4 regions of the Bradyrhizobium sp. AUGA SZCCT0169 genome follow, and region 3 is predicted to be linked to each of the others. Evidence: predicted binding sites of a transcription regulator. Region 3 holds the regulator's gene; each other region holds the start of a gene.

Region 1 (3,631 bases), on a different contig from region 3:
GAGCACGGCGAGCGCCGATTTCGTCAGACGCGCTTCGGTATACCGGTAGGCCGCCGGGGGATCGCCGTCGACCGAGCCGAAGTTCCCCTGCCCGTCGATCAGCGGCACGCGCATGGAGAATTCCTGCGCCATCCGGACCATCGCGTCGTAAATCGACTGGTCGCCGTGCGGATGATATTTACCGATCACGTCACCGACGACGCGCGCGGATTTGACGTATTTCTTGTCCGGCGTGTGCCCCTGCTCGTACATCGAATACAGAATGCGGCGATGCACGGGCTTGAGGCCGTCGCGGGCATCCGGCAGCGCACGCGCCACGATCACGCTCATGGCGTAATCGAGGTAGGAGCGCTTCATCTCGTCCAGAATGGAAACGGGACGAATATCGGAAGGCACCGGCGGCTCGCCGGGCTTGTTCTCATCGTTGTCAGACAAAGGGGGAAATCCGGGTCAGTTCTAGGCTGGGAATCATATAGCGTATCGGGGGGCTTTTAACCACCCCGGGGCGCTCCCGGCCAGCTGTTTTTCCCTTCGTTTTTTCAGGGACTTACCGGGCAATCGCCGGGTTCCGGAGCGCCTGTCATGGAGAGGCGAATAGCGAATGGCGAATAGCGAATGGAACCCCTATTCGCCATTCGCTAATCCCTCACTGCCCGAACACCACCGCATGCATGATCCGCCCGGGGACGAAGGTAAACAGCCCCGCAACGACCAGCGCGCCGGCAAAGATCGAGATCATCGTGATCTTGTGGCCGCGGACCTTGTGCCAGCGCGCGTACCACACGCCGAGCACCAGCATGACCGGCGTGAAGATCGAGAGCAGATGGATCGGGCTCCAGGGACCCAGCAGCCTGATCTCGTGGATCCAGAACGAGGAGATCGCGACCACGGCCATTAGGCCAACCCAGATCCAGCCCAGCGTCCGGTGCGGCAGCGTTCCCTTCGGGGCCGCGAACTGGACGACGCCCAGCGCGAACGCAGCCATGGCCGCAAAGGCATGAAGCGGGATCGCGGGAGCGGCATCCAGCAACGGCGCGAGGCTCATGACGGACGCTCCCCAAGGCTCCATCCCGCGGCCGCCGGCTCGACGGCATCACGCGCGGCGGAAAACGCTAAACTGATCTCTTAATGTAAATATCATTTACATCGGCCGGAGTCAAAGTGCTGCGGCGCACAACGACACATAGCTGAATCAAACTGTTGGGGCAGGTTCTCAAGAATAAACACCAGCCAACCGAGCTTGCTCGAGCCGCCGATTTTTCGGCGGCTCACAAGCTCCGGTCAGGCCTGAACGGTGCCCGATCAGAACGGGATGTCGTCGTCCATGTCGTTGTTGCGTCCGGCGCCCGCTGCAACCGCGCGCCGCGGCGCGGAAGTGGCCTGGCCGCCGCCAAAATCGCCGCTGGAATCGTCGGAGCCAAAACTGCCGCCCCCGCCGCCGGAGCGGCCGTCGAGCATGGTCAGGGTCGAATTGAAGCCCTGCAGCACCACTTCGGTCGAGTATTTCTCGACCCCGCTCTGGTCGGTCCATTTGCGGGTCTGCAGCGCACCCTCGATGTAAACCTTGGCGCCCTTCTTCAGGTACTGCTCGGCGACCTTGCAGAGCCCTTCATTGAAGATCACCACGCGGTGCCACTCGGTCTTTTCCTTGCGCTCGCCGGTGCCCTTGTCGCGCCAGGTTTCAGAGGTCGCGATGCTCAGATTGGCGATCGGCCGCCCGTCCTGTGTCCGCCGGATTTCCGGATCCTTGCCGAGGTTTCCGACCAGGATCACCTTGTTCACGCTTCCCGCCATCGTCGCTCTCCACTCAAAATCGGTACCAAAAACTGCTGCGCCACCGCTGCAATCGGCCGGCACGGGCCGCCCGATTGGCCGCCTCATCCGCATCAGGGACATTTGAGACGACCCTATACGCCCGATGGCCGCCCCGACTTAGCGATCCCTCGGCAAAGCAGCGGTTATCCACATATAGCATTGCCCGCAGCATTGTTCCAGTTTTGTTCTACGCAACCTCAGGTCATCGACGCCCGGCCGGTATTCCGGTATTTGCTCCGTGCCGGAAGCCGCGCGGAGCTGGGAGCTGTGTGGCGGATATTCTAAACAAATCATTACCTTGAAGGTCTACACTTCGCCCGCGAGTGTTGCATTTCGGAGACGGCATTTCCGGTTGAATTGGCGTATGGCTTGTCCAGCGGCGCGGCGCTCGCGTCTTGGACAAAAACGCTTCGGGACCAACGGGAAGCGACCAAAGGACTGGGGACTATTTGAAATGAAGAAGTTTTTGCTTGGTACTGTTGCTCTCGTTGCCTTTGCGGCTCCCGCCGCTGCGGCTGATCTCGCTGCGCGTCCTTACACCAAGGCCCCCCCGATGATCGCGGCAGTCTATGACTGGAGCGGTTTCTACATCGGCGCCAACGGTGGTTGGGGTTCGAGCCACAAGTGCTGGGACGTCGTTCCGGTCGCTGGTCCTCTCCTTGCCGAAGGATGTCATGATGCGACCGGTGGCACGGCCGGTGGTCAGATCGGCTATCGCTGGCAGGCGGCTTCCTGGGTTTTCGGTCTTGAAGCGCAGGGCAACTGGGCCGACTTCAGCGGCTCGCGCGTAAGCCAGCAGTTCATCCTGGCTCCGGGCGATGCGACGGATCGCTCGCGCATCCGCAGCTTCGGCTTGTTCACCGGTCAGGTCGGTTACGCCTGGAATAACGCCCTGCTGTACGTGAAGGGTGGCGCTGCAGTCACCGAGGATCGCTACGAACATCGCTTCACCGGAACCAACGTGATTTTCGACTCGGCCAGGGAAACCCGCTGGGGCGGCGTCGTCGGTGTCGGCCTCGAATACGGCTTCGCCCCGAACTGGTCTGCCGCGGTCGAATACGATCACATGTTCATGGGCGATCGCAATCTGACCTTCGCAACGCCCGCTGGTCTGGTGTCCACGGTCGACCGCATCAGTCAGGACGTCGATCTCGTCACCGTCCGCGTCAACTATCGTTGGGGCGGCCCGGTCATCGCGAAGTACTGATCTACGCGAACCGCCAATACCAAATAACGAAAGGCCGGCCTCGTGCCGGCCTTTTTGTTTGAGGGCATCTTGCCTGCCGCGCGTTCCATCCACTCGGTTCCGCTGCCATCTGCTGCCATTGCTATTCCTTGGCAACTCCTTGCAAAACAAACCGTTGATGGCTTGCTGCGAGCACTGGAAATCCCGGCCCGTTCTTCCTACGTTCCAGCTTTCTGCCATCGGCGCCCGGCTAAGGTCTTCCCTGGCCATGCGCGCCCAACGTGGCGCGCCTCCACGCGCCTGGAAATGCCGATATGGATGAAGTGCTGAGGGCGAAGCGCCAAACCAACGCCGGCTCGGGAACGCGCGCGATAACGATCCGCGGCGCGCGCGAGCACAATCTGAAAAACATCGACGTCGAGATTCCCCGCGACAAGCTTGCGGTATTCACGGGCCTGTCCGGCTCCGGCAAATCCTCGCTCGCCTTCGACACCATCTATGCCGAGGGTCAGCGCCGCTACGTCGAGTCGCTCTCGGCCTATGCGCGCCAGTTCCTCGAGATGATGCAGAAGCCCGACGTCGACCAGATCGACGGACTGTCGCCGGCGATCTCGATCGAGCAGAAGACGA
Region 2 (3,631 bases), on a different contig from region 3:
TGCATTAAATGCCGCCTGTCTCCTTCGTCATGCCCGGGCTTGTCCCGGGCATCCACGTCTTCCCTCGGTGCGGAGGAAAAGACGTGGATGGCCGGGACAAGCCCGGCCATGACGGTGTGTTTAGAATCCAAACCCCAATTGCGTCGCCTTCGGCCTGAAGCGCTCCGCCAGCTTCGCTCCGTCGAGCAGATGAGGCTGCGGGCGGTGATCACTGAGAACGATGAATGGCAGCGCCTTGTTCTTCGGGATGTGCAGCCGGGCGAGATCGGCCGCACGGATGGAAGTGACGCGGCGCGTGGCGATGATGCGGTCGACGGCCTTGCGGCCGAAGCCGGGCACCCGCAGCAGGTCCTCGCGGCTGGCCCGGTTCACATCGAGCGGAAAGCGCTCGCGGTGCCGCAATGCCCAGGCGAGTTTCGGATCGATATCGAGCGGCAGCATGCCGGCGCTTTCATCAACGATCTCGCCGACATCGAAGCCATAAAACCGCATCAACCAGTCGGCCTGATAAAGCCGGTGCTCCCTGACCAGCGGCGGAGCCGCCAGCGGCAACGCGCGGCTGGCATCCGGGATCGGGCTGAAGGCGGAATAATAGACGCGCTTGAGTTTGTAGGAGCCATAGAGATTGGCGCTGGTATGGAGAATGGTTTTGTCGTCGGCCGCATCCGCGCCGATGATCATCTGCGTGCTCTGCCCGGCCGGCGCGAAGCGCGGCGGCTTTGCCTTTGTTATGGTCTTGTCGTTGCTGCTGTTATTTTCTTGCGCCTCATCGAGCTTGAGCCGCAGCCGGCCCATGGTGCGGCGGATCGCGCGCACGTCCTTTTCCGGCGCGAGTTTGGCAAGGCTGGCTTCCTCGGGCACTTCGATGTTGATGCTGAGCCGGTCGGCATATCTGCCGGCCTCGGTGATCAGCGCATCATCGGCTTCCGGAATGGTTTTCAGATGGATGTAGCCGCGGAAGAGATGCTCCTCGCGCAGTTTTCGCGCGACGGACACCACTTGCTCCATGGTGTAGTCGGCACTGCGGATGATGCCGGAGGAGAGAAACAGGCCCTCGATGTAATTGCGTCGATAGAAGTCGATCGTCAGCTTCACGACTTCATCGACGGTGAAGCGCGCGCGCGGCACGTTCGAAGAGGTGCGGTTGACGCAATAAAGGCAATCGTAGTTGCAGGCATTGGTGAGCAGGACTTTGAGCAGCGAGATGCAGCGTCCATCCGGCGCGTAGGAATGGCAGATCCCCATGCCGGGCGAGGTCGAGCCGAGGCCCTTGCCGTCGCTGGAATCCCGCTTCTCGGTGCCGCTGGAGGCGCAGGAGGCGTCGTATTTGGCGGCATCAGCCAGGATTTCCAGCTTGCGTTGCACGTCCATCATTGAATCCCTTTGATTCCACTCATGAATCGCCTGGGTAGTATTCCCGATTGACTCCTTGGGCCCTGTTAGCTTTATATTAGAACATATCATGAACAAATGAGCCAGCAGCGGGTTCATTTCAAAACCAGCGATGGCCACGATTTCTTTAAGGGAACGGCGCATGACCGGCGCACGCCTAAACACGCTTGCGCGTTTGCGCGGCCGCATCGAACGCATCGAGGCGGGCGCGGATACGCACGCGCTTCATAAAGTGGCGCTCGGCCATGCCGAGGCCGATGCGACGCTGTGCGGCGGCCTTGCCCGCGCCACGGTGCATGAAGTCTTTGCCGAAGGACATCAGGGTGCGGCGGCGACGGGATTTATCGCGGGCCTTGCGGGACGGCTGACATCGCGCCGGCCGCTGGTCTGGGTGCGGCAGGATTTTTCGGAAATTGAATCCGGCGCGCTGTCGATGAGCGGGCTCGCCGAACTCGGCCTTGATCCGCGGCTGCTGGTCACCGTGCGCGCCGCCGATGCCGACGCGGCGTTACGGACCGCCGCCGACGCGCTGGCCTGCGATGCGCTCGGCGCCGTGGTGCTGGAAGTCTGGGGCGAGCCGCGCCAGCTCGATCTCGTCGCCAGCCGCAAACTGACTTTGGCCGCGCAGGCTTCCGGCGTCACCGCATTGCTGCTGCGGCTGGCGGCTGTGCCGCAGCCCTCGACCGCGGAGACAAGATGGATCGTGCGCGCGGCGCATTCGCCGCCATCAGCACCCTGGCATGCGTGGGGCGCGCCGGTGTTCGACGCCGAGCTCGTTCGTAACCGTCATGGCCCGGTCGGGCGTTGGATCATGGAATGGAAATGTGATGAGTGCCTTTTCAGCGAACCGGCGGCGAATCCTCAGCCTGTGGCTGCCACGCCTGCCCATCGACCGCATCAAGCGGCAGTTCAAAGCGTTTTCAGACGCAGCGCGTGAGCACGACTCTTGCAACACGACTGGTGCGCTCCCTCCCCCCTTGCGGGGGAGGGCGGGGGAGAGGGGTGGCGGCAACGGTAGTGCGCGTGGCTTACCCCTCTCCCTAACCCTCCCCCGCAAGGGGGGAGGGAACACGACTGAGCCACCGGATAGTTTCGGTGCTCCTCACGTCGTCGTCGCCAAGCAAAACAACGCGCTGCAGATCTATGCGCTCGATGATCTCGCGGCGCGTTCCGGCCTCGAGATCGGCCTGCCGCTCGCCAATGCCCGCGCGATCTGTCCGGAATTGACGGTGTTCGATGCCGATCCGGTCGCGGACGCCAAGACGCTTGGCGATATCGCCGACTGGTGCGATCGCTTCACGCCGCTGGTGGCGCTCGATCCCCCGCACGGGCTCTATCTCGACATCACCGGCTGCGCCCATCTGTTCGGCGGCGAGCGCGCGCTGCTGCAGACCCTGTGCGGCGCGCTGACCCGCAGGGGTTTTGTCGTCAGCGCTGCTATCGCCGGCACCTCGATCTGCGCGCGAACGATGACGCGCCATGCGTCAGGGAAAATCATTGCCGATGGCGAGGAGGCCGGCGCCGTCGGCCCGCTGCCGGTCTCGGCGCTCGGCGCCGATGCCGCCATCACCAGCGGCCTGCGCCGCGCCGGGCTGAAAACCATCGGCGATGTCGCCGCGCGCGGGCGCCACGAGATCACGGCGCGGTTTGGCGCCGGCTTCACGACTTTGCTCGAACACGCGTTGGGGCAGGGCGATGCGCCGATCAGCCCGCGCAAACCCTTGCCGGATTACATCGTCGAAAAACGCTTTCCCGAGCCTGTTGCCACCGACACGGTGATCGCGATGAACCTGTCGGCGCTCGCGGGCATGCTGGTGTCAGCGATGGACAAGCAGGGCAAGGGCGCGCGGCGGCTGGAAGCGAGTTTCTTCCGCACCGACGGCGCAGTGCGCAACATTACGGTCGATACCGGACGTCCGGTGACGAAGCCTGTGGTGATCGACCGGTTGTTTCGCGAGCGGTTAGATGCCTTGAACGATCCGCTCGATCCCGGTTTCGGCTTTGACCTGATACGCCTCTCCGCCAGCCGCACCGAAATCGTGGTGCAGCAGCAGCGCGATCTCGACGCCAATGTCCACGACAATGACGAACTCGCCGCCCTGATCGACCGCATCGCCGCGCGGATCGGGGGAAAGCGCGTGGTCGTACACCTGCCGCAGGACACCCATATCCCCGAGCGCGCGGTATTGGCGGTATCGGCGCAGCATCATCTGGCGGCGGCGACAGAGGCCGCCTGGCC
Region 3 (3,631 bases):
CTGGCGGATGATTGTGAGCGTGCGGCGCTGGTGGTAACCGCAAGGCAGGCGCCTGCGGCGTGCGGGGCCTCGGTGATCGATGCGGAGCGTCTGCGGCGGCAGGGCGCCATGGTGCTGCGGCGAAGCGTCGGCGGATTTACCATCGATGCCGTCAAGCCCAGGGGCGTCGATCGCCCATGGTCGCCGGCGATCGCGGGCGAAGGTGACGCGGAGACAACCATCCTCGCGCCACGCCGTGCGGCGCCGCGTGCGGTCGATGCGACCCCGTCGGAAGCGGACCTGCAGGCCGAGGAATAAGGATTCACGTTCCCCGGCGCGGCGCGACCGGCGGCGCGGAATTCAACCGGTGGAAAGCGGTGTCGTCGTCGTAGTGTCCGCCTTCGTTGCCGCGCGCTCGGGAATCGGATGCACCACCGGCAATTGCAGCACGGTGACGCGCTGACCCTCGCAAAGCTGCGTCACCAGCACATGGCTCCCGTCGGGAAATTCGATTGCGTCGTGGTGACGTTCCTTGATATGCGGATCAATGGTGTTGAACTTGCCGACGCGAAAACCGATCGTCCGCGTCCAGATCCAGCGGTTGTCGTATTTGACGTCTTGCGCGAAGGCCAGTTCGGTCCCGGGCAGCATGCAGACCGCGACTGCGGGGTCGCGTTCGCTGGCAAAGCCGCGGGTCGAGGTGCCGCGGAAGGTGGTCGATATCAATGTCTCGCCGACCTCAGCAGGACGCGTTGCCATCGCGTGCAAACTATAGTCACACATCGGATCGCTCCCTCGTAAGAGATAAAGACCCGTGCCTCCCTCGAGGCGCTGGCCTCTATCAGAGTGGACTTGAGCAAAGTCTATTCCTGTTCTGGACATTTGTGCGACGGAAAGGCCGGCGCAACCGATCACAAACGCGCTACGGCGGCTGCGGATTTTCAGGCATCGGCGGCAGCGGCAGTTCGAAGGCGCCGAGATGGAATTGCTCCCGTCCGTCGTCGGCAATCCCGGGCAGCGCGACCAGCGTGAACGCAGCCTCCGGAAATTGCTGCCAGATCGCGAGATCTTCCGCCGTCACTGTCAGCCAGCCGAACCGGAGCATGTAGCGGCCCGGCTCGGTCACTAGGCCCGCCCGCTGCCAGGTGATCTTGGTGATCATATTGCTGACCACGTCGCGTCCCCCCGTTCGCACGCTTTCGAGCACGCCTCAAACCAAACAGCGCGCTCACGCCGCCAGTTTTTGCTGCGTTCTGGGCAATTGTGGGACGTATGCAAGCGCACCGCGACGGTTAAGGCTGTCCCAACGTCCAGGCAACGAAAAGCCCCGGTCGATGGCCGGGGCTTTTTTGCGGTGCCGAACGCGGCTTGCATCTGGCGCGGGCCGCGCTCAGTACTTCCGGTACAGCCCGATCAGCTTGCCCTGAATCCGGACCCGGTTCGGCGGCAGGATGCGCACTTCATAAGAGGTGTTGGCGGGCTCCAGCGCGATCGAGGCGCCGCGGCGGCGGAAGCGTTTCAGGGTGGCTTCCTCCTCGTCGATCAGCGCCACCACGATATCGCCGGTGTCGGCGGTCTCGTTGCGCTGGATCAGCGCCATGTCGCCGTCGAGAATGCCGGCGTCCACCATGGAATCGCCGCGGACTTCGAGCGCGTAATGTTCGCCGGAGCCGAGCATGTCCGGCGGTACGCTGATGGTGTGGCTGCGGGTCTGCAGCGCCTCGATCGGCGTGCCGGCGGCGATCCGGCCCATGACGGGAACGGCGACCGGACGGTTGCCATCGTCCTCGGCGGGCGCGCTGGCGGCGCGGACCTTGCCGAGCGTGCCTTCGATGACGCTCGGGGTGAAGCCGCGGCGGCCGTTGCCGTTACCGGCGCCCGCAAGCTCGGGCAGCTTGATGACTTCGATGGCGCGGGCACGGTTGGGCAGGCGGCGGATGAAGCCGCGCTCTTCCAGGGCGGTGATGAGGCGGTGGATGCCGGATTTGGAGCGGAGGTCGAGCGCATCCTTCATTTCGTCGAAGGAGGGCGGCACGCCGGCTTCCTTGAGCCGTTCGTTGATGAAACGCAGAAGTTCATACTGTTTGCGCGTAAGCATCTCGAGCAATCCCCCGGTTGGCGCGTCGTAATTCGTGGTCGTTCAGCTTGCAGAGGCCGCGGTCTCAAATTCGGAAGTCCAAAACTCCCATTTGTAGACACTAGCTCTCGAAACAAATCATGAACGGACACTATATGTTCGATACATGTTCCGCAACCACTTAATTTCAGGTGAACGCGCGCCGAGTTCACTCGAACAGGCCGCCCGGACGCGTCATTCCGGCAGGCGCAGGAACTCGCATGGCGTGCCTTCAGGCACCGCCGGCGCAAACGGCGGACGTATCAAAAGCGCCCGTGCCGCAGCGAGATTCCCAAGCAGCGACGAATCCTGGTGGCTCACCGGCACCGCGATCAACGCACCGTCTTCGCGCTGCTCAAGCCGTGCGCGAAGATAGTCTTCGCGCTGGTCGTTGGCGGGAAGATCGCGGCCGAGCAGGGCGGTCTCACGCGCGTGATGGATGGTTTTTCGGCCCGACAGCGCGCGAATCAGCGGCACCAGAAACAGGAAACCGCAGACATAGGACGAGACCGGATTGCCGGGCAGGCCGATCACCCGCATCGCCCCGAGGCGCCCGTGCATCATCGGCTTGCCCGGCCGCATCGCGATGCGCCAGAACGCCATCGCGACGCCCTCGGCCTCCAGCGAGCGCTTGACGAGGTCGTGGTCGCCGACCGAGGCGCCGCCCATCGTGATCAGGATGTCGGCGCCCGAGGCGCGGGCGCGGCGGATGCCGTCAGTGGTCGCCTCGACCGTGTCGGCGGCGATGCCGAAATCAATGGTTTCGGCGCCCTCGGCCCGCGCCAGCGCGCGCAGCGCGTAGCCGTTGGAGTAGACGATCTGGCCGGGGCCCGGGATCGAGCCCGGCATCACCAGCTCGTCGCCGGTGGCGAGCACCGCCACCTTGGGGCGGCTGATCACGGCGAGTTCCGGATAGTTCATGCCGGCGGCGAGCGACAGATCGCGTTCGGTGAGGCGGCTTCCCCTGGTGAGCAGCACGTCGCCCTCGCGGAAATCGGCGCCGGCGGCGCGGATATGCCGTCCCGGTCTTGCAACTTCCGTGATCGTGATGTGGTCGCCGCTGGCGGCCGTGTCTTCCTGGATGATGACGGCGTCGGCGCCATCGGGGATCACCCCGCCGGTAAAAATCCTGACCGCTTCTCCTGGGCCCACCTGGCGTTCGAACGGGCGGCCCGCCGCGACTTCGCCGATCACCTTCAGCCGCGCGGAGAGGTCGGCGGCATCGGCCGATCGCACCGCATAGCCGTCCATCGCCGACATCGCCCGCGGCGGCTGCGTGCGCTTTGCGGCAAGGTCGCGCGCGAGGACGCGATGCCAGGCGGTGTCGAGTGCGGCCATTTCTTCCGCCAGGGGATCGGCGCCCGCAAGGATCGCGGTCAGTGCATCAACGACCGGCATCAGGGCCACGGCAACACCCTCTCAAATTCCCAGCGCGGCAAGCGCCTTTGCGACGTCATCCGGCCCTGTCACATGCACCGCGGCCAGGCCGCGCGCCTGCGCGCCGTCGATATTTGCTGCGGAATCGTCGAAGAACAC
Region 4 (3,631 bases), on a different contig from region 3:
GGCGACCAGCCGCTGGCCCAATCGCTGGCCGCGTCCGGCGGGATCGACCAGCAGCAGGCGCAGCTTGGCAACGTCGTCGCTGTGCTTGACCACAAACACCGAGCCGACCTGGACGCCATCCAGCTCGGCAATCCAGCAACGCTCGCGCGAGGCGTCGAACGAGGTCAGGAATTTCGCCGCGATCTCCGCCACCAGCGCTTCGAACGAGGAGTCAAAGCCATATTCGCTGGCGTAGAACGCGCCGTGGCTCTGCACCACCCAGCCCATGTCGCCGGGGCGGTGAGTGCGCAGGATCGCTGGCGCCGCCGCCGCGCCTGATACGCCGAGCAGCCGCTCGATCTCGGCCATCGCGCCGACGAGCTTTTGGCTGCCGCCGCGCGGCAGCGCGGCCAGCATTGCGCCGATGTCGTCCTGCATGCTGCGTTCGAGTTTGGCGAAGGTCTGGCGTCCCTTGGCCGTCAGGGCGAGCTGGAATTGCCGCCGGTCCGCCGGCAGCGGCTTGCGGGTGATCAAGCCATTCTCGTCGAAGTTCTGCACGATCCGGCTGAGATAGCCGGCGTCGAGCCCGAGTTCGGCGCCGATCTGCTTGGCCGAAAGGTCTTCGCGATAGGCAAGTTCGTACAGCACCCGCGCCTCGCTGAGCGAGAACGGGCTCTTCATCAGTTGCTGGTCGAGCACGCCGAGCTTGCGGGTGTAGAAGCGGTTGAAGGCGCGGACCGCCGCGACCTCTTCGTCGGAACTGTTCTGGGACATGGCGCACCTCGATACTTGCCATTGTCAGATAGTTGTTTGACTTTAGCAAGTATATTCTGGTGCGAATCGGGCCCATTCTATCTTTGCATGAAGTTGTCCTCGCGCTTTTTGTGTTGGGCCCGGGAGGCGCCTAGGCGACCACCATGATCCGGCTGCGCAGCATGGTGCGGGAGCGCCGGCCGAGCTGGCGCAGCAGCCGGGCTTCGGAACGGCGGACATCTGGCCGGTAGCCGCCGAGCCGGTCGTAATGGTCGTGCGCGATGAGCAGGCCCTGTTCTGCCGAGGGCCCCGTGATCATGCGGGCGATGAATTTGAGGCCATCGCGGAAGCCGGCATCGGCATAAGGCGAGCGGGCATAGCGGAAGATTCCGGCGCGAGGCCGGCCGCTGCTCGATACGCTCTGGATGAATTGCGCGGTCTCTTCGATCCAGCCCGAGTCGAGCACGGCGCCGGCATGCAGGAACATCAGCCAGGGTGAGCGCGCCTGGCGGGCACCGGCGGCGAGCGCCGCAGCGCGCGTCCCCTCGAAGGCCATGAAGCGGCAGCCGGCGACGTCGGCCACCCGCTCGATCACGCTGCTTGCGGAACGGTCGACCAGCACCACTTCGCGGATCAAGCCGGCAGCGGCGCCCGGCACCAGCGCCGCCAGGGTGGCGACGGCGGGCTGTTCGACGCCTTCAGTAGGGATGATCACGCTCAACATAATGAGGCTTCGTTGGGGCTCAGACGGTGAAAAACGCCGTTTGTTATCACCTTGTCACATTCAAAACAGCCTTTGCCGTGCGGATTTTTGAGGCAGCTCTCGTGTGGATTTGTCAATCGATGTTCTTGCTTTGTTCTAAAGACGTGTTACGTTCCAAGCATGAGCCGAGCATCCTCTCATGCCCTCAAGCACCCGCCGGTCACGGCGCCCTCCGAACCGGCGGGTGCTACTCCTTTTCCTGAGCTTGATGTCGCGATCGAACGCGAGCGGCGGCGCGGCCGCGGCGCCCAGTCCAACGACAGCGGCCGCTTCGAGGCCGAGGCGCGTGTCGCCTTCGATGACGGCTGGCAGAGCCTCGAAGACCTGCCGCCGTTCAAGACCACGGTCGGGCTCGACACCTCGCGCAAGGTCATCACCCGCAACGACTCGCCCGATATCGGCTTCGACCGTTCGATCAACCCCTATCGCGGCTGCGAGCATGGCTGCGTCTACTGCTTCGCGCGGCCGACCCACGCCTATCTCGGGCTGTCACCCGGGCTTGATTTTGAAACCCAGCTGCTTGCCAAACCCGATGCGCCGGAGTTGCTGGAAAAGGAACTGGCGGCGGCGGGCTACGAACCGCGGATGATCGCGATCGGCACCAATACGGATCCCTATCAACCGATCGAGCGCAAATACAAGATCATGCGCGGCATTCTCGAAGTGCTGGAGCGTGCCGGCCATCCGGTCGGCATCGTCACCAAATCGGCGCTGGTAACGCGCGACATCGACATCCTCCAGCGGATGGCAAAACGCAATCTGGTCAAGGTCGCACTGTCAGTGACGACGCTCGACCCGAAACTCGCGCGCACCATGGAGCCGCGGGCATCGACTCCGCCGAAGCGGCTGGAGGCGATAAAGCAACTGGCGGAAGCCGGCATTCCGGCAACCGTGATGGTCGCGCCTGTGATCCCCGCGCTGAATGATTCCGAGATCGAGCGCATCCTCGATGCCGCGGCGCATGCCGGCGCGAAAGAGGCAAGTTATGTGCTGCTAAGGCTGCCGCTGGAAGTGCGCGATCTGTTCCGCGAATGGCTGATGGCCAATTATCCCGACCGTTATCGCCACGTCTTCACGCTGATCCGCGACATGCGCGGCGGCCGCGACTACGACTCGCAATGGGGAACCCGGATGAAGGGAACCGGGCCGATGGCCTGGATGATCGGACGCCGCTTCGAAATCGCCTGCGAGAAACTTGGACTGAACAAGCGGCGCCTGAAACTGACCACCGATCATTTCGTTAAGCCGAAGCGGAGCGGGCAGCAGTTGAGTTTGTTCTGAGTGTTCGTCATTGCGAGTGAAGCGAAGCAATCCATGTCCGGACAAAGAAGAAGGGATTGCTTCGTCGCTTGCGCTCCTCGCTATGACGAAAGGAGAACTGCATGAAAAAGAATCCACCAATCCCACGACTGACCGTCATCACGCTCGGCGTAACCAACATGCGCGCCAGCATCGCCTTTTATGAAGCGCTGGGTTTTGCGCGAAGAGTTCGCTCGACCGGCGAGGCGGTTGCCTTCTTCGACACCGGCGGCCCGGTGATCGCGCTGTTTCCGTGGGATCAACTGGCACAGGACGCGACGCTGCCGGACCATCCGCGGCCCAGCACCTTCCGCGGGGTGACGCTGGCTTGGAATTGCGCCTCACGCGAGGAAGTCGATACCGTGCTGGAGTTTGCCACCGCCAAGGGCGCCTCGCTGCTGAAGGCGGCGCATGAGACGGCGTACAGCGGCTACTCCGGATATTTCGCCGACCCCGACAATCATCCCTGGGAAGTCGTGGTCGCCCCCGGCATCGAGGTCGGCGAAGACCGGCGGTTGCATTTGGCGGATTAGGGGAAGCCTGTCGTGACTGAATAGCGGGAATTGGGGTTAGTTCCAGGTTGCGCGCTGGCGCGTGCTTGCCCACCATCCCGGCATGATTCGGGATAAGTCGTCCAAGAAACCAGCGACCAAATCGGTCGCCAAACAGGCAAAACTGCCGAACGGCGTGATCGCGGTGGCGCCGCCGAGCTTTCGCCGCGAGCGCGCGCTGATCAAGCGCGGCGTCTGGCCGATCGCCGGTTGCGACGAGGCCGGGCGTGGTCCGCTGGCAGGCCCGGTGGTGGCCGCTGCCGTGATTCTCGATCCCAAACGAATT

What was found. The regulator LexA, encoded in region 3, represses DNA repair genes until DNA is damaged. The targets are predictions, from matches to a motif close to TGTTCNNNNTGTGTTCNG.
Region 1: the regulator LexA is predicted to act here: its motif matches at 1,988-2,005, upstream of JQ609_RS21850 (single-stranded DNA-binding protein).
Region 2: the regulator LexA is predicted to act here: its motif matches at 1,452-1,469, upstream of JQ609_RS12155 (ImuA family protein).
Region 4: the regulator LexA is predicted to act here: its motif matches at 1,577-1,594, upstream of JQ609_RS15475 (PA0069 family radical SAM protein).

The regions. Positions count from the first base shown of each region.
Region 1 is NZ_JAFCMC010000020.1:57,481-61,111, forward strand. It holds gene gyrA (DNA gyrase subunit A) at 1-435, opposite strand, end outside; gene JQ609_RS21845 (DUF2306 domain-containing protein) at 647-1,045, opposite strand; gene JQ609_RS21850 (single-stranded DNA-binding protein) at 1,303-1,794, opposite strand; gene JQ609_RS21855 (outer membrane protein) at 2,270-3,022, shown strand; gene uvrA (excinuclease ABC subunit UvrA) at 3,316-3,631, shown strand, end outside.
Region 2 is NZ_JAFCMC010000008.1:64,115-67,745, reverse strand. It holds gene JQ609_RS12165 (UdgX family uracil-DNA binding protein) at 1-5, opposite strand, end outside; gene JQ609_RS12160 (putative DNA modification/repair radical SAM protein) at 121-1,371, opposite strand; gene JQ609_RS12155 (ImuA family protein) at 1,535-2,329, shown strand; gene JQ609_RS12150 (DNA polymerase Y family protein) at 2,370-3,631, shown strand, end outside.
Region 3 is NZ_JAFCMC010000005.1:232,036-235,666, forward strand. It holds gene JQ609_RS08550 (ComEC/Rec2 family competence protein) at 1-297, shown strand, start outside; gene JQ609_RS08555 (hypothetical protein) at 340-762, opposite strand; gene JQ609_RS08560 (hypothetical protein) at 902-1,141, opposite strand; gene lexA (transcriptional repressor LexA) at 1,370-2,077, opposite strand; gene glp (gephyrin-like molybdotransferase Glp) at 2,291-3,502, opposite strand; gene JQ609_RS08575 (HAD family phosphatase) at 3,515-3,631, opposite strand, start outside.
Region 4 is NZ_JAFCMC010000011.1:109,348-112,978, forward strand. It holds gene JQ609_RS15465 (helix-turn-helix domain-containing GNAT family N-acetyltransferase) at 1-753, opposite strand, end outside; gene JQ609_RS15470 (glycosyltransferase) at 884-1,456, opposite strand; gene JQ609_RS15475 (PA0069 family radical SAM protein) at 1,616-2,776, shown strand; gene JQ609_RS15480 (VOC family protein) at 2,878-3,327, shown strand; gene JQ609_RS15485 (ribonuclease HII) at 3,410-3,631, shown strand, end outside.